Regions from separate parts of the Steroidobacter cummioxidans genome, predicted to be linked through region 1. Evidence: riboswitches for the same ligand, from Rfam matches in the RefSeq annotation. Region 1 holds a riboswitch; the other holds the start of a gene.

Evidence for each region. Region 1 has a riboswitch for cyclic di-GMP ahead of D0550_RS04080 (fibronectin type III domain-containing protein). Riboswitches for the same ligand answer to the same signal wherever they lie in the genome.
Region 2: linked by a shared signal. The riboswitch ahead of D0550_RS11635 (TlpA family protein disulfide reductase) and the one ahead of D0550_RS04080 (fibronectin type III domain-containing protein) in region 1 are both predicted to bind cyclic di-GMP.

Annotation. Positions count from the first base shown of each region.
Region 1 is NZ_LSRW01000005.1:70,921-78,502, reverse strand. It holds gene D0550_RS04085 (HD domain-containing phosphohydrolase) at 1-1,591, shown strand, start outside; cyclic di-GMP riboswitch class I at 1,780-1,881, shown strand; gene D0550_RS04080 (fibronectin type III domain-containing protein) at 2,063-3,232, shown strand; cyclic di-GMP riboswitch class I at 3,571-3,654, shown strand; cyclic di-GMP riboswitch class I at 3,808-3,911, shown strand; gene D0550_RS04075 (putative Ig domain-containing protein) at 4,147-5,991, shown strand; gene D0550_RS04070 (M16 family metallopeptidase) at 6,168-7,544, shown strand; gene D0550_RS04065 (M16 family metallopeptidase) at 7,556-7,582, shown strand, end outside.
Region 2 is NZ_LSRW01000018.1:42,880-50,461, reverse strand. It holds gene D0550_RS11655 (serine/threonine-protein kinase) at 1-2,501, opposite strand, end outside; gene D0550_RS11650 (ECF-type sigma factor) at 2,498-3,079, opposite strand; gene D0550_RS11645 (hypothetical protein) at 3,479-4,246, shown strand; gene D0550_RS11640 (hypothetical protein) at 4,294-4,530, shown strand; cyclic di-GMP riboswitch class I at 4,787-4,872, shown strand; gene D0550_RS11635 (TlpA family protein disulfide reductase) at 4,943-5,488, shown strand; gene D0550_RS11630 (AraC family transcriptional regulator) at 5,576-6,193, shown strand; gene D0550_RS11625 (tetratricopeptide repeat protein) at 6,197-7,582, shown strand, end outside.

The DNA of each region.
Region 1 (7,582 bases):
CGCGCACCAGCGCAAGAATGGCGGCGCGCTCTCCTTATCTATCTCCTCGCAGCAGATCGAGTTCGACGGTCGCAATGCCGATCTGGTCGCCGCGTTCGATCTCACGCAGCGAGTGGAGAACGAACGAACGCTGCAGGAACAAGCGAAGGCCGGCAACGTGCTACTCGATGCCGCGGCCGACGGCTCGTGGCTGTTGGGGAGCGACGGTCAGATCCAGGACGTCAACGCGACCTACTGCCGCATGTCGGGCTACAGCAAGGAAGAGCTGTTGCGTATGAATGCCGCCGACATCGAGGATCCCACGTCCGGCGAGACCACGATGCGACTGCAGCTGGGTCGAGTCCGTGGTGGTGGTCGTTACGAGACCAAGCATCGTCGCAAGGACGGCACGTTGTTCGACGTCGAGGTGAGCGTCGGTCTGCTGGAGAACACGCGCGGCGACAGCATCGTGCTGATCCGCGATATCGCGCAGCGTCGTCGCGAGCTCATCGCGAACCGCCTGGCGCAGCGTCAGTCCGAGTTCCTGGTCGAGCTGTTCAAACAGGCCGACTCGTTCGATGAGTCCGCCATCGTGCGACGGGTGATCGAGCAGGCACTGGAAGTGGCCCGCAGCCCGCTGGGCTATTTGTATTTCGTCGATAACGCGCAGAAGACCATGACACTGGCTGCCTGGCGCGATGCCAGCCGGCCGCAGGTGGTGATGTCCGATGCGGAGCCGCAGCCGATTGGCCGCGCGATGATGCTCAGTGAATGCGTGCGAGGTAAGCATGCGACCTGGACCAACGATATCGCCCGCAAGCCGCAGAGCGATGGCCTGCCGGACCTCACGCGCTTTCTGGCCGTGCCCATGCTGTCCGGTGACGAAGTCGTCGCGGTGCTCGGCGTTGGCAATCGGGATACGAACTACGGCGACGAAGAGCAGCGCGCGCTCGCGGCGTTGGCTGATGGCGTCTGGCGCGTTTTGCACTCGAAGCGAGCGCATGCGGTGACGCTGAGTGCGCTTCAACGCACCGATGTGGCGCTTCAAGGCATGATCGATTCATTCGTGCGCATGAGCGAGCGGCACGATCCGTACACCGCGGGTTCGTCGCGTCGCCTGGCTGCGTTAGCGGTCGCGATCGGTCGCGAAGCGGGTCTCGATGGCGAGCGCCAGCACGGCTTGCGAGTTGCCGCTCTGTTACACGACGTCGGCAACATCGCCGTGCCGGCGTCCATTCTCAGCAAGCCCGCACCGCTGACTGAGGCCGAGCTCGCGCTGATGCGCACTCACGTCGAAGAAGGTTGCCAGCTGCTTGCGGATATCGATCTGGGCGCGCCCGTCGCCGACATCATTTATCAGTCGCACGAGCGGTACGACGGCAGCGGTTATCCGCGCGGCGTGAAGGGCGAGGAGATCATGCTCGAAGCCCGCATCCTCGCGATCGCCGATACGGTGGAAGCGATGTGCTCGCCGCGTCCGTACCGGCCGGCTGCGGGCATGGATGCCGCGATCGAAGAGATCAACCGGAGTGCCGGAAAACTTTACGATGAGCACCTGGTGGCCGCCTGCACGCGGCTGGTACGACAGCACGGCTTCACGCTGCCGGAATAACAAATATCTCGAAAAAAATAGAGTTTGCTGCGGCCTGCGCATCAGGTTTTGGATGCGCCTTCACTAAGCGTCGCCATTAAGAGTCGCTGAAAGTGCCTGGCTGCCGCTTGCAGGTTTTTCCTGAAACGCGTTTTTGGGGGGGTTGGGCCCCGATATGTCACATTGGCCGTTTCCAGCACAATATGGGCCGTCTGTAAGGGCAAAGCCGTTCGAAAGACGGTGACGCAAAGCCTCCGGTCCTCTGGTGCCACTGTTCCAGCAGTCGCGCCAAAGATAGCGGGGTTGCCGTTACAACCCGACCTGATCAGGTTGTCTCGTGAAGTTTTTCGGCCTGCCGCCCGCGCACTTTAGCGCCGGCCCAGCAAAGCCAGCTTCCCTTGCCAGACACAGGTGCTCGTGCACGACACGCTATCAATCCGTGTCGTGGGCGCGAGCTGGCATCGGAACACAGTGCTTTGCTGGGAGCTGCTCATGCGCGTTTCTTCGTCTTTCGCCGCGATCGCGGCGTTGGCTTCGTTTGCGGGTCTCGCATCCGCCCAGACTGTCAATCGGCCACCGACCATCAGCGGCACGCCGCCGGCGGTCATCAAGGCCAACACCTCGTACAACTTTCTGCCGAGCGCAGCCGATCCGGAAGGCCGCCCGCTGAAGTTCACGCTCGTGAACAAGCCGGGCTGGATGGTGCTGGCACCGAACAGCGGCCGGCTCATGGGTTACCCGAAGTCGCCCGGCGTCTATAACAATATCATCCTGCGCGTCACCGACGGCGTGAACACGGTATCGCTGCCGGCCTTCTCGGTGACGGTGAACACCACCGGCACGATTGCCAATCGCGCGCCGACGATCAGCGGCACGCCGGCGACGACCGCGACGGTCGGTACTGCCTATAGTTTCCAGCCCTCTGCCAACGATCCCGACGGCAACACGCTCGGCTACACCATCACCAATCGTCCGAGCTGGGCGACCTTCAACACTTCGACCGGTCGTCTCAGCGGCACACCGACCGCAACCGGTACCTTCAGCAACATCCAGATTCGTGTGAGCGATGGCACGGCAACGACTTCGCTGCCGGCGTTCTCGATCAACGTCACGAACAGCACGAATCGCGCGCCGGTCATCAGCGGCACGCCGGCTCGCTCGGTCAACGCGGGCAGCGCCTATAGCTTCCGTCCGACCGCGAGCGATCCGGATGGCAACACGCTGACCTACTCGATCGCGAATCGTCCGAGCTGGGCCACGTTCAACACCAGCACCGGTCAGCTGTCCGGCACGCCGAGCGCCTCGCAGGTCGGCACGTACAACAACATCACGATCAGCGTGAGCGACGGTCGTGCGACCACTTCGTTGGCGGCCTTCTCGATCAGCGTGGTCGATGTGTCGAATGGCGGCGCGACGCTGAGCTGGACTCCGCCGACCACCAACACCGACGGCAGCTCGCTGGGCAACCTGGCCGGTTACCGCATTTCGTACGGCACCAGCGCCAGTGCGATGACGCAGACGATCCAGGTGGCGAACGCGGGCATCACGCGCTACACCATCAGCAATCTCTCGCCGGGCACCTACTACTTCTCGGTGCGTGCTTACACCAGCAACGGCTCGGAGAGCGCGAACTCGAACGTCTCGTCGAAGGTCGTGCGGTAACAAGCACTGCTGGCTCGATAGTGCAGCGGCGGCTGGAGCGATCCAGCCGCCGCTTTGTTTTTCGGCATTGTTAAATGTTTGCGCGCATGCACAGCAGCAGTGCGCGCAGCACGTTGCACTCGCGTCTGAATTCTGGCGCGGTTATGTGAATTAGCGGTGACATTTCCACCGCCGCGCTGTCGGTCACTACCGACAATTGCAAAAACAAAATCCCTACGATTAACTCCGCTCCGACCACGAAGTTTTGTTCAATCGATTTCGTCGAATCGCACCGGCTCTACTGGACGCGGCCTTCACGGCGGCGAGAGTGGGTGAGGGACGCGAACCGAACGAACAACGCTTCACCAGGGCATAACCGTCGAAAGACGGCGACGCAAAGCCTCCGGTCCTACAGCGATGCTGGGGATAGCGGGGTTGCCGGCCAGCTCTTCAGCGTCACCGAGCTTGCCGTCATCCTTCCTATTCTTTTGCTGCTGTTCGACCAGGCCTTGCGGCCCTGGGGTCGACTGACCACAGTTAAGTCGAAAGGGACCTCGGTCGCTTTCGACCAGATAATAAAGTCTGGGAGCAGCAGAAAGTGATATCGGCAAACCCGTCGAAAGGCGGGGACGCAAAGCCTCCGGTCTACTGGAACACTGCGTGTGATGCGCAGCGCTCCTACGACAGCGGGGTTGCCACCGACGCCACCGTCGCGACGTTCGCAAGGCCCCTTGCGAGCGCGTGCACGCGCGATCGTGTGAAGAACAACGACAACAAGCTGCCGATAGCGCACGCCCCCGTGCGCGCCAATCTTTCTTTGCGCTTCGAGCGCCGCGCATGCGTTGCGGCGACTGCCTTTTTTCCGGAACACAGCAGCGCGATTCAGCGCCGGTCCTCGGACCGTCGTTGTCGTGCGCGAAGCCAAGGTACGAGCAATGATTCCAACTATTTTCGGGAAAACCTTCCTGCAGCGGGCCCTGCTGGCGTTGATTGCCGCGTCATTGGGAGCATGCGGCGACTCTAGTGACGATGGCGCTGTAACGGGACCAGTCAGCGAGCAGTCGCCGCCGGCAGGCGGTACTGCCGACGATCCGGCGCTGCCGGTGCCGGCGAATCAGCCGCCCGAAGTGGATGGCATTCCTGCGGCCACCGCGACTGCGGGGCAGCCGTATCGGTTCGAGCCCAGCGCGATCGATGCGGACGACGACTTCCTCGAGTTCTTCATCACCAATCAGCCGGCGTGGGCCAGCTTCGACTCCGAAACCGGCATCCTGAGCGGCACGCCGCAAGACGCCCACGTGGGCGACTCCCAGGAAATCACGATCAGTGTCACCGATGGCCGCGACACGCGCTCCATCGGTCCCTTCACGATCAAGGTGAATGGCCGGACGCAGCCGCCACCGCCGCCCAATAATCCGCCGACCATTTCCGGCACGCCGGCGACGTCGGTGATCGTGGATCAGCGCTATCTGTTCCAACCCACGTATTCCGATCCTGAGAACGATCGTCTGCGCTTCACGGTGTCCAATCGTCCGTCGTGGGCGACCTTCAGCACCCAGAGTGGCGTGTTGAGCGGTACGCCGGGCGCAGCGAACGTCGGTACGTATTCGAACATCCGCATCAGCGTCAACGACGGCACGAGCACCGTCACGCTGCCGGCGTTCTCCATCCAGGTGCGCGGCCTCGACAATCGCGCGCCTACCATCAGCGGCACGCCGACCACTAGCGTGCAGGCGATGCAGACGTACACCTTTACCCCGCAAGCCAGCGATGCGGATGGCGACACGCTGGTCTATCGCATCAGCAATCAGCCGCGCTGGGCGACGTTCAGCGCTGCGACCGGCGTTTTGACCGGCACACCGTCGACGACCGACATCGGCACTTACTCGAACCTGATCGTCAGCGTGAGCGATGGCCGCGTTTCGACGTCGCTGCCTGCGTTCTCGATCGTGGTCTCGGCCGCGCCCAATCGCGCGCCGACGATTTCCGGCTCGCCATCGACGAGCGCGAGCGTCGGGGCGGCGTATTCGTTCACGCCGACCGCCAGCGATCCGGATGGCAACACCATCAGCTTCTCCATTCAGAACGCACCGAGCTGGGCGCAGTTCAGCACGGCGACGGGCCGCTTGAACGGCACGCCCACTGCGGCCGGCACGTTCTCGAACATTCGCATCAGCGTGACCGATGGCAACCTGACTGCGACGTTGCCCGCGTTCTCCATCAACGTCACCGGCGCGAGCAATCGTGCTCCGACGATCAGTGGCACGCCGGCGACGACCGTGTCCTCGGGTGCCGCCTATAACTTCCAGCCGACGGGCAACGACCCCGATGGCAACACGCTGACCTACAGCATCGCGAACCGCCCATCGTGGGCGTCGTTCAACACGTCGACGGGACGTTTGTCCGGCACGCCGACGGCCTCGAACGCGGGCACTTACTCGAACATCGTGATCTCGGTGAGTGACGGAACACTCAGCGCCTCGCTGCCGTCGTTTGCGATCACTGTGGTGCAAGCGTCGACCGGCAGCGCGACGTTGTCGTGGACACCGCCGACCCAGAACACCGACGGCTCGTCGCTGACCAACCTGGCCGGCTATCGGATCGTGTATGGACGCACCGCGACCAGCCTCGATCAGACTGTCCAGGTCGCAAATGCCGGCACGGCGAGTTACACGATCACCGGGCTCACGTCGGGCACGTGGTACTTCCGCGTGAAGGCGTACAACAGCGGTGGCGGTGAAAGCGACGTCTCCAACTCGGGCTCGAAGACCATCCCGTAAGCGACCGTACCGAGCACGCAGAATCCTTCCAAGGCCCGCTTCGCGCGGGCCTTTTTCTTGTCGTCGGCCCGATCTGACGAGTCTGTCAGGATGATCGATGGGTCGAATTAATGATGTATTCTCGGCCGGATCTGCAATCCCAAAGCGGCGCGCGCCGCGATAACGGAGTGGTCACCATGAGACCCCGTCGATACGGCGTCTGTCTGTCTCTCGCTTTCGCCCTGCTGCCCACCATGCCAGCAATTGCTGCGACACCTGCCGCGGTTCGTGTAGATTTTTCCGAGCACACGCTGAAGAACGGCCTGCGGGTGCAGTTGGTCGAAGATCACACTACGCCCGTGATCGCCGTGAATGTCGCGTACGACGTGGGTTCCCGCAACGAGCGTCCCGGGCTCACCGGCTTCGCCCACCTGTTCGAGCACATGATGTTCAAGGGGTCGAAGAACGTCGGCGACGGCGAGCACTTCTATCAAGTGCTGACCAACGGCGGCTCCATGAACGGCACCACCAGCTCCGACATCACGCTGTACTTCGAGGCGCTGCCGGCGAATCAGCTGGAAATGGCGCTGTTTCTCGAGTCCGATCGGATGCGCTCGCTGGACATCACCCAGGCCAAGCTCGACAACCAGCGCCAGGCGGTGCAGGAAGAGCGCCGCATGCGGATCGACAACCAGCCTTATGGCCGCTCGTACGAGCGCTTCGATGAAGTGTTCTACGACAAGTTCGGCTACCAGCATTCCACCATCGGCTCGATGGAAGATCTCAACGCAGCCAGCGTGCACGACGTGGCGGAGTTCTTCCGCATCTACTACGCGCCCAATAACGCGGTGCTGACTGTCGTCGGTGACTTCAAGCGCGAGCAGACGCTGGCCATGATCCGGAAGTACTTCGAGGACATTCCTCGTCAGCCCGCGCCCCCGGCGGTCGATCTGGTCGAGGCTCCGCAGACCGCCGAACGGCGCGAGACGCTGACCGACGCTCTGGCGCGCGCGCCGCAGATTCTCATCGGCTACAAGATCGGCGTCGGCAACGATGCGGATCAGGCCGCGTTGCAGGTGCTGTCATCGGTCCTGCAGGGCGGCGACAGCTCGCGGCTGTATCAAAGCATCAGCAAGGAGAAAGAGCTGGTCAGCAGCATCGGCGGCTACGTCGAAGAGCGCATCGGCACCGGCGGTTTCTATGTCATCGCCACCGTGCGGCCGGATCAGAAGCCGGAAGTGGTCGAAGCCTCGATCTATGAAGAGATCGCACGCATCACCGAAGAGCCCATCGCCGATTGGGAGCTGCAGAAGGCACGCAATGCGACTCGCCTCGGTTATCTGCAGGGTATCCGCAGCGCGCAGAACCGCGCCAACATTCTGGGCCGCTACACCATCCTGTACAAGGATCCGCACCTGATCAACACGCGTCTGCAGAAGATCGATGCGGTGACGCGCGCCGACGTGCAGCGAGTCGCCAAGAAATATCTGATTCCGACCGGCCGCACCGTGTTGACGACGTTGCCTGCGCCGATCGCCGCGCCGGCTCCCGCGCCAGCTACCCCTGGCCCGTAAGCGAGCACGCCATGAACAAAGTCATTCATAAGAACTCC
Region 2 (7,582 bases), on a different contig from region 1:
GTGCGCTTCCAGCGATTCATTGCTGCTGTCAGCATCCCTTCGGCGTCCGCCAGGCGATTGGTCTCGAGCAGCACCTCGCCAAGCAGATGCTCCGCCGAGCACACGTATTGATGATCGGCCGGTCGCGTCTTTGCCAGCGTGTCCAGCGAATGCCGCAACTCGCGCTCTGCGTCGTTGTATTTCGCGCGACGCATGAGCACCGAGGCGTAGGCCGTGCGGAAGTACGGCGTGTACGCGTGCTCGGCGCCCATCGCATTCACTGCAGAGTTGAGTGCTTCGGAGGCGAACTGCTCCGATTCGCCCAGCTGGCCCTGCGCGCGACGAATCTGTGACAACGAGTCGAGCACTTCGGCGACCTGCCGGCTGTTGTTGCCGAACAGGACACGCTGGCTCTCGAGCGTGCTTTCGAACAGCTCGCCGGCCTCGTTGATGTGATTCTGCATCAGCAGCGCTTCACCGAGCCGGGTCTCGGCCAGCACGCGATCCGGGTGCAGCGGATTCGCGGTGAGGCGGAAGATGTCCACGGCCTGACGGGTCACGCGTTCCACCGAAGGAATGTCGTCCATCCACATGAACACCAGCGACAGGTCGAGCAGCACCACTGCGACTTCCTGATCGTTCGGTCCGCGTACCTGGCGATTCAATGCCAACGCTTGCTCGAACGACTGCCGCGAGCGTGTCACGTCACCGCTGGCAAATTCGACACGGCCGCGATTGGTCAGCAAGGTTGCGTAGGTGGGCGTGCGCTGGCCGCCGATGCGATCACAAAGCGTCATCGCCTCTTTGATCACGCGCGCCGAGCCCTCCATATCGCCCAGTGCGCGCAGCGTAATGGCCAGTTCCGACATGTCGTCGGCAGCTGGCAAGCCGCCGCCGTTCGCCATTTGCCGGCGCAGATGCACGGCGTCCTCGAGATAACTCAGCGAACGTTCCGGATCGCCGCTGCGGCGGAACGCGCGACCGATGGAAGCGAGCAATCGGGCTCGCACTTCCGGACGCATGCCTTTATCGGCTCGCACCTGCAAGCCCGACTGTTCGAGCAGCTGCCGTGCGGTGATCTCTTTGCCTTGCGCTTTGAAAGGCTCGGCCGCGGAGAACACATCCAGCATGAATTCGGAGACGGCCTGCGCCGATTTGCTTTCGTTGGTGGCGCGGTCGCGCTCGGCGGCGATGCGCTGGTTCTGCACCGACATCGCGACCGCGAACGCCACGATGACCACCATCAGGAATGCGCCGGCCGACACGCCGAACGCATGGCGGCTCACGAACCGTTGTGAGTAGTACAGCCAGTTGCCCTGGCGCGCGACCACCGGTTCGGCCGACAAATAACGACGCACGTCGGCCGCCAGCTGTTCGACCGAGCCATAGCGATGCTGCGGCTCCTTGCGAAGCGCGCGCATGACGATCGAGTCGATGTCGCCGAGCAAGCGTTTCTGCAACCGGTCCGGCTGCAGTCCGCGAGCCAGCGCGATGGCGGCGATGGGCGATTCGCCTTCGGTGGCCTGGGCCGCATCGACCGCTTTCTTGACCGCGGTGCTCGGGCGCTGCGGATCGCTGATACAGATGGAACGTTCCAGCTCGAGCTGGCTGGCCGAGGAGGGCACGGTGTACGGCCGCAGCCCGGTGAGCAGTTCATATAAAACGACACCGAGTGCATACACGTCGCTGGCGGTCGTGACCTGACGGCCGAGAATCTGTTCCGGGCTGGCATATTCCGGCGTGAGCAGCCGGTCGTTCATGCGCGTCAGCGCCAGCATGGCTGCCGCGTCGCCGGTGTCGAGCAGTTTCGCAATACCGAAGTCCAGCAGTTTGGGCGAGCCTTCAGCCGTCACCAGGATGTTGGCGGGCTTCAGGTCGCGATGCACGATCAGGTTCTGGTGCGCGTACTGGACGGCGTTACATATTTCCAGAAACAGTTTCAGCCGTGCCGTGAGATCGAGCTGCTGCCGGTCGCAATAACGATCGACGGGCTCGCCGTGCACATATTCCATGACCAGATACGGCTGGCCTTCCTGGGTCTCGCCGGCGTCGAGCAGCCGGGCGATGTTGGCGTGATTCAGGCTGGCGAGAATTTGCCGTTCGGCACGAAAGCGCTGCCCGAGGTCGCCATGGATGGTCGCGTTGTCGACGATCTTGACCGCGACCTGCGCCGAATACTGACGGTCGGCGCGCTCGCCCAGATAAACCGTGCCGGTGCCGCCGTGGCCGAGGATGGACGCGAGCTTGTAGTTTCCGATCACGCGCCCGACCAGCGCCTTGCGTCGGTCGCGGGTGGTGGCATCGATGGCCGCGCCGAGCGCGTGCGTCAGCGGGCCGGTGGACTGGCCGACGTCGCACGCCAGCAATTCGAGCAGCTCGTCTTTCAGTTCCTTGTCGTCGCCGGTCTGCGCGCTGACGAAGGCTTCGCGCTCGCGTTCCGGCAACTCGACAGCGCGGGAGAACAGATCCTGCAGGCGCTCCCAACGGTCGTCGACAATCTTCCCTGGTTGTCCCGTCGTCATGAAGGTTCGGGTTCGCGATTCCGGTTCGGTCGGATCTGGCGCAGGATCCAGGCCTTGGCGAGCCGGATCTCCCGATCGACGGTGGCCTCGGACACTTTCAGGGTCTCGGACAGCTCCTGATAGGTGAGGCCGCCGAAATAATGCAGCTCCACCATCTCCGCGAGGCGGGGATTGTTGCCGGACAGGCGCTGCAACGCCTCGTCGATTTCCAGCACGTCGATATCGCCCGCAGTGGCTGGGCCGAGATCGAGCACATCCATGTCGAAGTCATTGAGCGAGCCGGTGGTCGTGCCGCCGCGCTTCTCGCGAAACCGCGTCTTGGCATGGTCCACCAGAATACGTCGCATCTGCCGCGCGGCAACCGCAAAGAAGTGCGCACGGTCCTGCCACGAGACATTCATCTCGACGAGCTTGACGAATGCCTCGTGCACGACGGCAGTGGCCTGCAGTGTGTGGCCAGGCCGCTCGCGTTTCATGTAGCGGCGAGCCCGGTTACGCAGCTCCTCGTATATGAGCGGCGTCAGTCGTTCCAGGGCGCGGGTATCCCCTGACTGCCACGCAGACAACAGCCGTGTCACTGCCTGCCGGTCGGGCGGTGGAATGGCCGCTGCGATTGTGTTGCTCAGTTGCGGGTCTCCGATTCGGGGCCTGTCTGTTCTTCCCACGCTAAACGCATGGGCGCTTCCGTCGGGTTCTCTAGTTTACGGGCTCGAGTGCGACAGTTTCTCACTTGGTGCCCCGGCCGCACCGCGAGCTGCCCGCCAAAACCGCCCTACGGCCGTCCCTGAATCCGGCTCAACCGATTGATTTGGAGGGATCTCCGCAAGCAATCGCCGAGCGATGTACTGATTGTTCCCTTTTTCTTCCGCTTGTCCAGAGGGTGCTGTGACGGGTTTCTCAAAGGGACGTCGCTTATCCCAGTGATCGAGCCTTGCTGGTTCGAATTTTTAGCACTTTTCCTGGGAGGGTTTGTTGTCATGCGTAACGTATTTGCAATTTCGGCGGTGGTGGCGGGCGTCCTGTTTGCGGCTGGCAATAGCACTGGCGCGCAGCTGGTGGACGGCGATACCGGTGGCAAGCGCCCGGTATTTAACATTGTCGATGGCGACACGGGCGGTAAGCGTCCGGTGCTCGCGGATGGCGATACCGGTGGTAAGCGTCCGGTATTTAACATTGTCGATGGCGACACGGGCGGCAAGCGTCCGGTGCTGGCGGATGGCGATACCGGCGGCAAGCGCCCTGTATTCAATCTCACCGACGGTGACACGGGCGGCAAGCGTCCGGTGCTCGCCGATGGTGATACCGGCGGCAAGCGCCCGGTTTTCAATTTCACTGACGGCGACACGGGCGGCAAGCGTCCGGTGCTGGCCGATGGTGACACCGGCGGCAAGCGCCCGGTTCTCAATTTCACTGACGGTGACACAGGCGGCAAGCGTCCGGTGTTGACGCTGGCCGATGGCGATACCGGCGGCAAGCGTCCAGTTTTCAATTTCACTGACGGCGACACGGGCGGCAAGCGCCCGGTGCTGACGCTCGCCGATGGCGATACCGGCGGCAAGCGCCCGGTTTTCAATTTCACTGACGGCGACACGGGCGGCAAGCGTCCGGTGCTGACGCTCGCCGATGGCGACACCGGCGGCAAGCGCCCGGTTTTCAATTTCACTGACGGTGACACAGGCGGCAAGCGTCCGGTGTTGACGCTGGCTGATGGCGATACCGGCGGCAAGCGTCCGGTGCTCGCGTAATAAATGAATCCATCGCAACAGATTTGAATTCGAGTTTGGAGATGAAGATGAAAAAGCGTATCGCCCTTGGCGCCGCCATGTTGCTCACCCTCGGCACCGCAGTTGCCAGCACGTTCCTGTACGGCCACGAGCAAGCGTCGCTGGTCGGGCGGATGACGGAGCAGCAGATCACGTTGCCCTCCGATCATCTGCCGGCCGCGCAGACCGTGACTCCGGAGATGATTGCGATGTGGAAGGCAAAAGCCGCGTCGACTGATTACGAAAGTCTGAAAGCGCCTATCTAATTCACAGGTGCAATGGCGCGACCGGCTCCCTCCCGCCGGTCGCGCCGCGGTCGTCGGTGGACGGATACAGGCGTCGATGTTGTTGTCGTCGCCTACCGACAGACCTTCGAAGTGTGCGGTGAGTCACAGGCCCGTCGCGGTTTTGCGCCGCTGGCATCACACTTCGTTCGTTGACATATTTGCGCTGCGTATAGCACCCTAGCTGGCGTTGTCAGAGGTCTTGCCACGCGGCTCCTTAACGGAGCAGCAGGCCCGCCTCGCACCCAGGCAAACTCACCGAAAGGTGGGGACGCAAAGCCACCGGTCTAAGGGAAATTTTCCTAGGACAGCGGGGTTGCCAGCGCGGCCTCCTGCTTCGCAATGGAGGCGCCGATCGGCCCTCACCGCGTGTCCGGCGACGAATAAAAGATTGATGTCACAGTCCTCACAAGCTCGTCTGCCGCTCCGGGCTTCCGCACGGTTGCCACGCTTTGCATTGCTGGCGCTGTTGCTGCTCGGGCCTGCTGTATGTGTGCCGGCGACCCTGCTCGTCGGCCAGCGCGCGCCCGATTTCGCGCTGCGCTCGTTGGATGGTGCGAACGTGCGCCTGTCCGAGCACTCCGGCGAAGTGGTGTTGATCAACTTCTGGGCAACCTGGTGCGGGCCTTGTCGCCAGGAAATGCCATTGCTCGATGAGATCTACGGCAAGTACCGCCGCGCCGGCCTGGTGCTGTTCAGCATCAATCTGGACGAGGAAAACGAGCTGCAGGCGGCGCGTGAGATGGCAAAGACGCTGCGCGTCAGTTATCCGGTACTGTTCGATGCTCGCAAAGAAGTGAGCCGCGCCTATCAGGCGGGCACCATGCCGCTGACCGTGCTGATCGATCGCGAAGGTGTGGTGCGCTACGTTTCCGAAGGCTACAAAGTCGGTTATGAAACGCGCTACACCGAAAAACTGCGTGAGCTGCTGAACGAGTGACCGCGCGCAACGGATCCGCCTCGCCAACTCAATCGAACTCGTATCGAACTCCCGAGCACCCTTCACGGATTTCCCGGACACCTCCCCATGCGTCAGAGCCTGCTGAAAACACGAATCACATGGTTGGCCGCGCTGTTGCCTCTGCTGTTCGCGGCCGGACTGGCAAGCGCACAAGACGCCGCAACCTCGGCCACGACTGCGCCGCTCGTCGACACGAGTGCGCCGGCGCCTTCGGCCCCTGCGGGCGGCGGTGACAGCTTCAAGAGCCTCGACGAAGAAGTGCAGGCGCTGAAGAAAGAAGTGCTGGATCTGAACCGCGAGCTGTTCGTGCTGGAGGAGGAGCTGCTGTTCCCCGCCAACACGCAGGTGGCCGTGTTCGTGTCCATGGACGTGGGCGAGTTCTTCGCGCTCGACTCGGTGACCTTGAAGCTCGACAACAAGGAAGTCGCCAACTATCTGTACACCGAGCGCGAGGCGCAGGCGCTGCTCAAAGGCGGCGTGCACCGCGTGTTCATCGGCAATCTCAAGGCTGGCGAGCACGAGCTGATCGCGCTGTTCACCGGCCAGGGCCCGAATCAGCGTGACTATCGGCGCGGCGCGACCATCAAGCTCGACAAGGGCGTCGGCGCCAAGTACGTCGAGCTCAAGATCAGCGACAAGGCGCTCAAGGCGCAACCCGAATTCATCGTCAAGGAATGGGAATAACCCGTGCCGGGGCGACGTTACAAATTACTGGTCGCGATGCTGCTCGCGCCAGTCCTGGGACTGGCCGCGACCGGCGCCGGCGCCAAGGAGAAGAAGCCTCCTGAGCCGCGACCCCTGGTCGGCACCCCGCAGGTCGTGCGCGATCTGCATTGGGGCGACGTGCTGTTCTACTTCTATCAGGGCGACTATCTGCAGGCCTTGACGCGGCTTGGTGCCGCGCAGGATTTCAATCGCGTGAGTCATCACGGCGTGGAGGCCGAGCTGCTCAAGGGCGGCTTGTACCTGTCGCTCGGTCAGCATGAAGAGGCGGGTCGCATCTTCAAGGCGCTGCTGAACGACAACGTGCCGCTCGATGTGCGCAACCGCGCCTGGTTCTATCTCGCGAAGGTCTGGTATCAGCGCAACTATCTCGAAGACGCCGCGACCGCGCTGGCTTCGATTCATGGCGCACTGCCGGGCGATCTGGAGCCCGAGCGTCATCTGCTGCAAGCGCAGGTGTTGATGTATTTGAACCGCTATGACGAAGCGATTCGCGCGTTGGAGCGGTGGCAGCCGGTGGGCAAAGGCGACGTCTGGTCGTCTTACGCGCGCTTCAATATCGGTGTGGCGCTGGTGCGGCAGGACCGCGTCGAGGAAGCGGCCGAGCTGTTGAATGAAGTCGGTCAGATCGCCGCACCGACCGAAGAGCTGGCAGCGCTGCGTGACAAGGCCAACCTTGCGCTCGGCTTCGCCTGGCTCAAGGGCAATCGTCCCGAAGACGCCAAGAAAGTTTTACAACGGGTGCGGCTGACCGGCCCGCAATCGAACAAGGCCCTGCTCGCGGTGGGCTGGGCGGATTCGGCAGAGAAGAAGTTCAACAAGGCGTTGGCGCCCTGGATGGAGCTGCGCGATCGCGACATGCTCGATGCAGCGGTGCAGGAATCGTATCTCGCCATTCCGTATGCATACGCGCAGCTGGCGGCGACCGGGCAGGCGGCGGAACAGTATGTGAACGCGGTTGAAGCGTTCGCAGCGGAATCCAAGCGCATCGATCAATCCATTCAGGCCATTCGCGACGGCAAGCTGCTCGATGCCATCGTGGACAACGACCAGGCCGATCAGGTGGGCTGGTACTGGCAGCTGCAGAATCTGCCGGACGCGCCTGAGACCCGCTATCTGTATCACCTGCTGGCGACGCATGAGTTCCAGGAAGGGTTGAAGAACTATCGCGACCTCAAGCTCATGCAACGCAATCTCGCGACCTGGGCGTTGAGCGTGCAGGCATTCGACGACATGGTGGATACGCGGCATCGTGCATTCGATCGGCGTGTGCCCGCCCTGCAGGGCATGCTGGACAGCGTCGATCTGGATGCGATGGAAGCGCACAAGAACGAGTTGGAATCGCGCCTG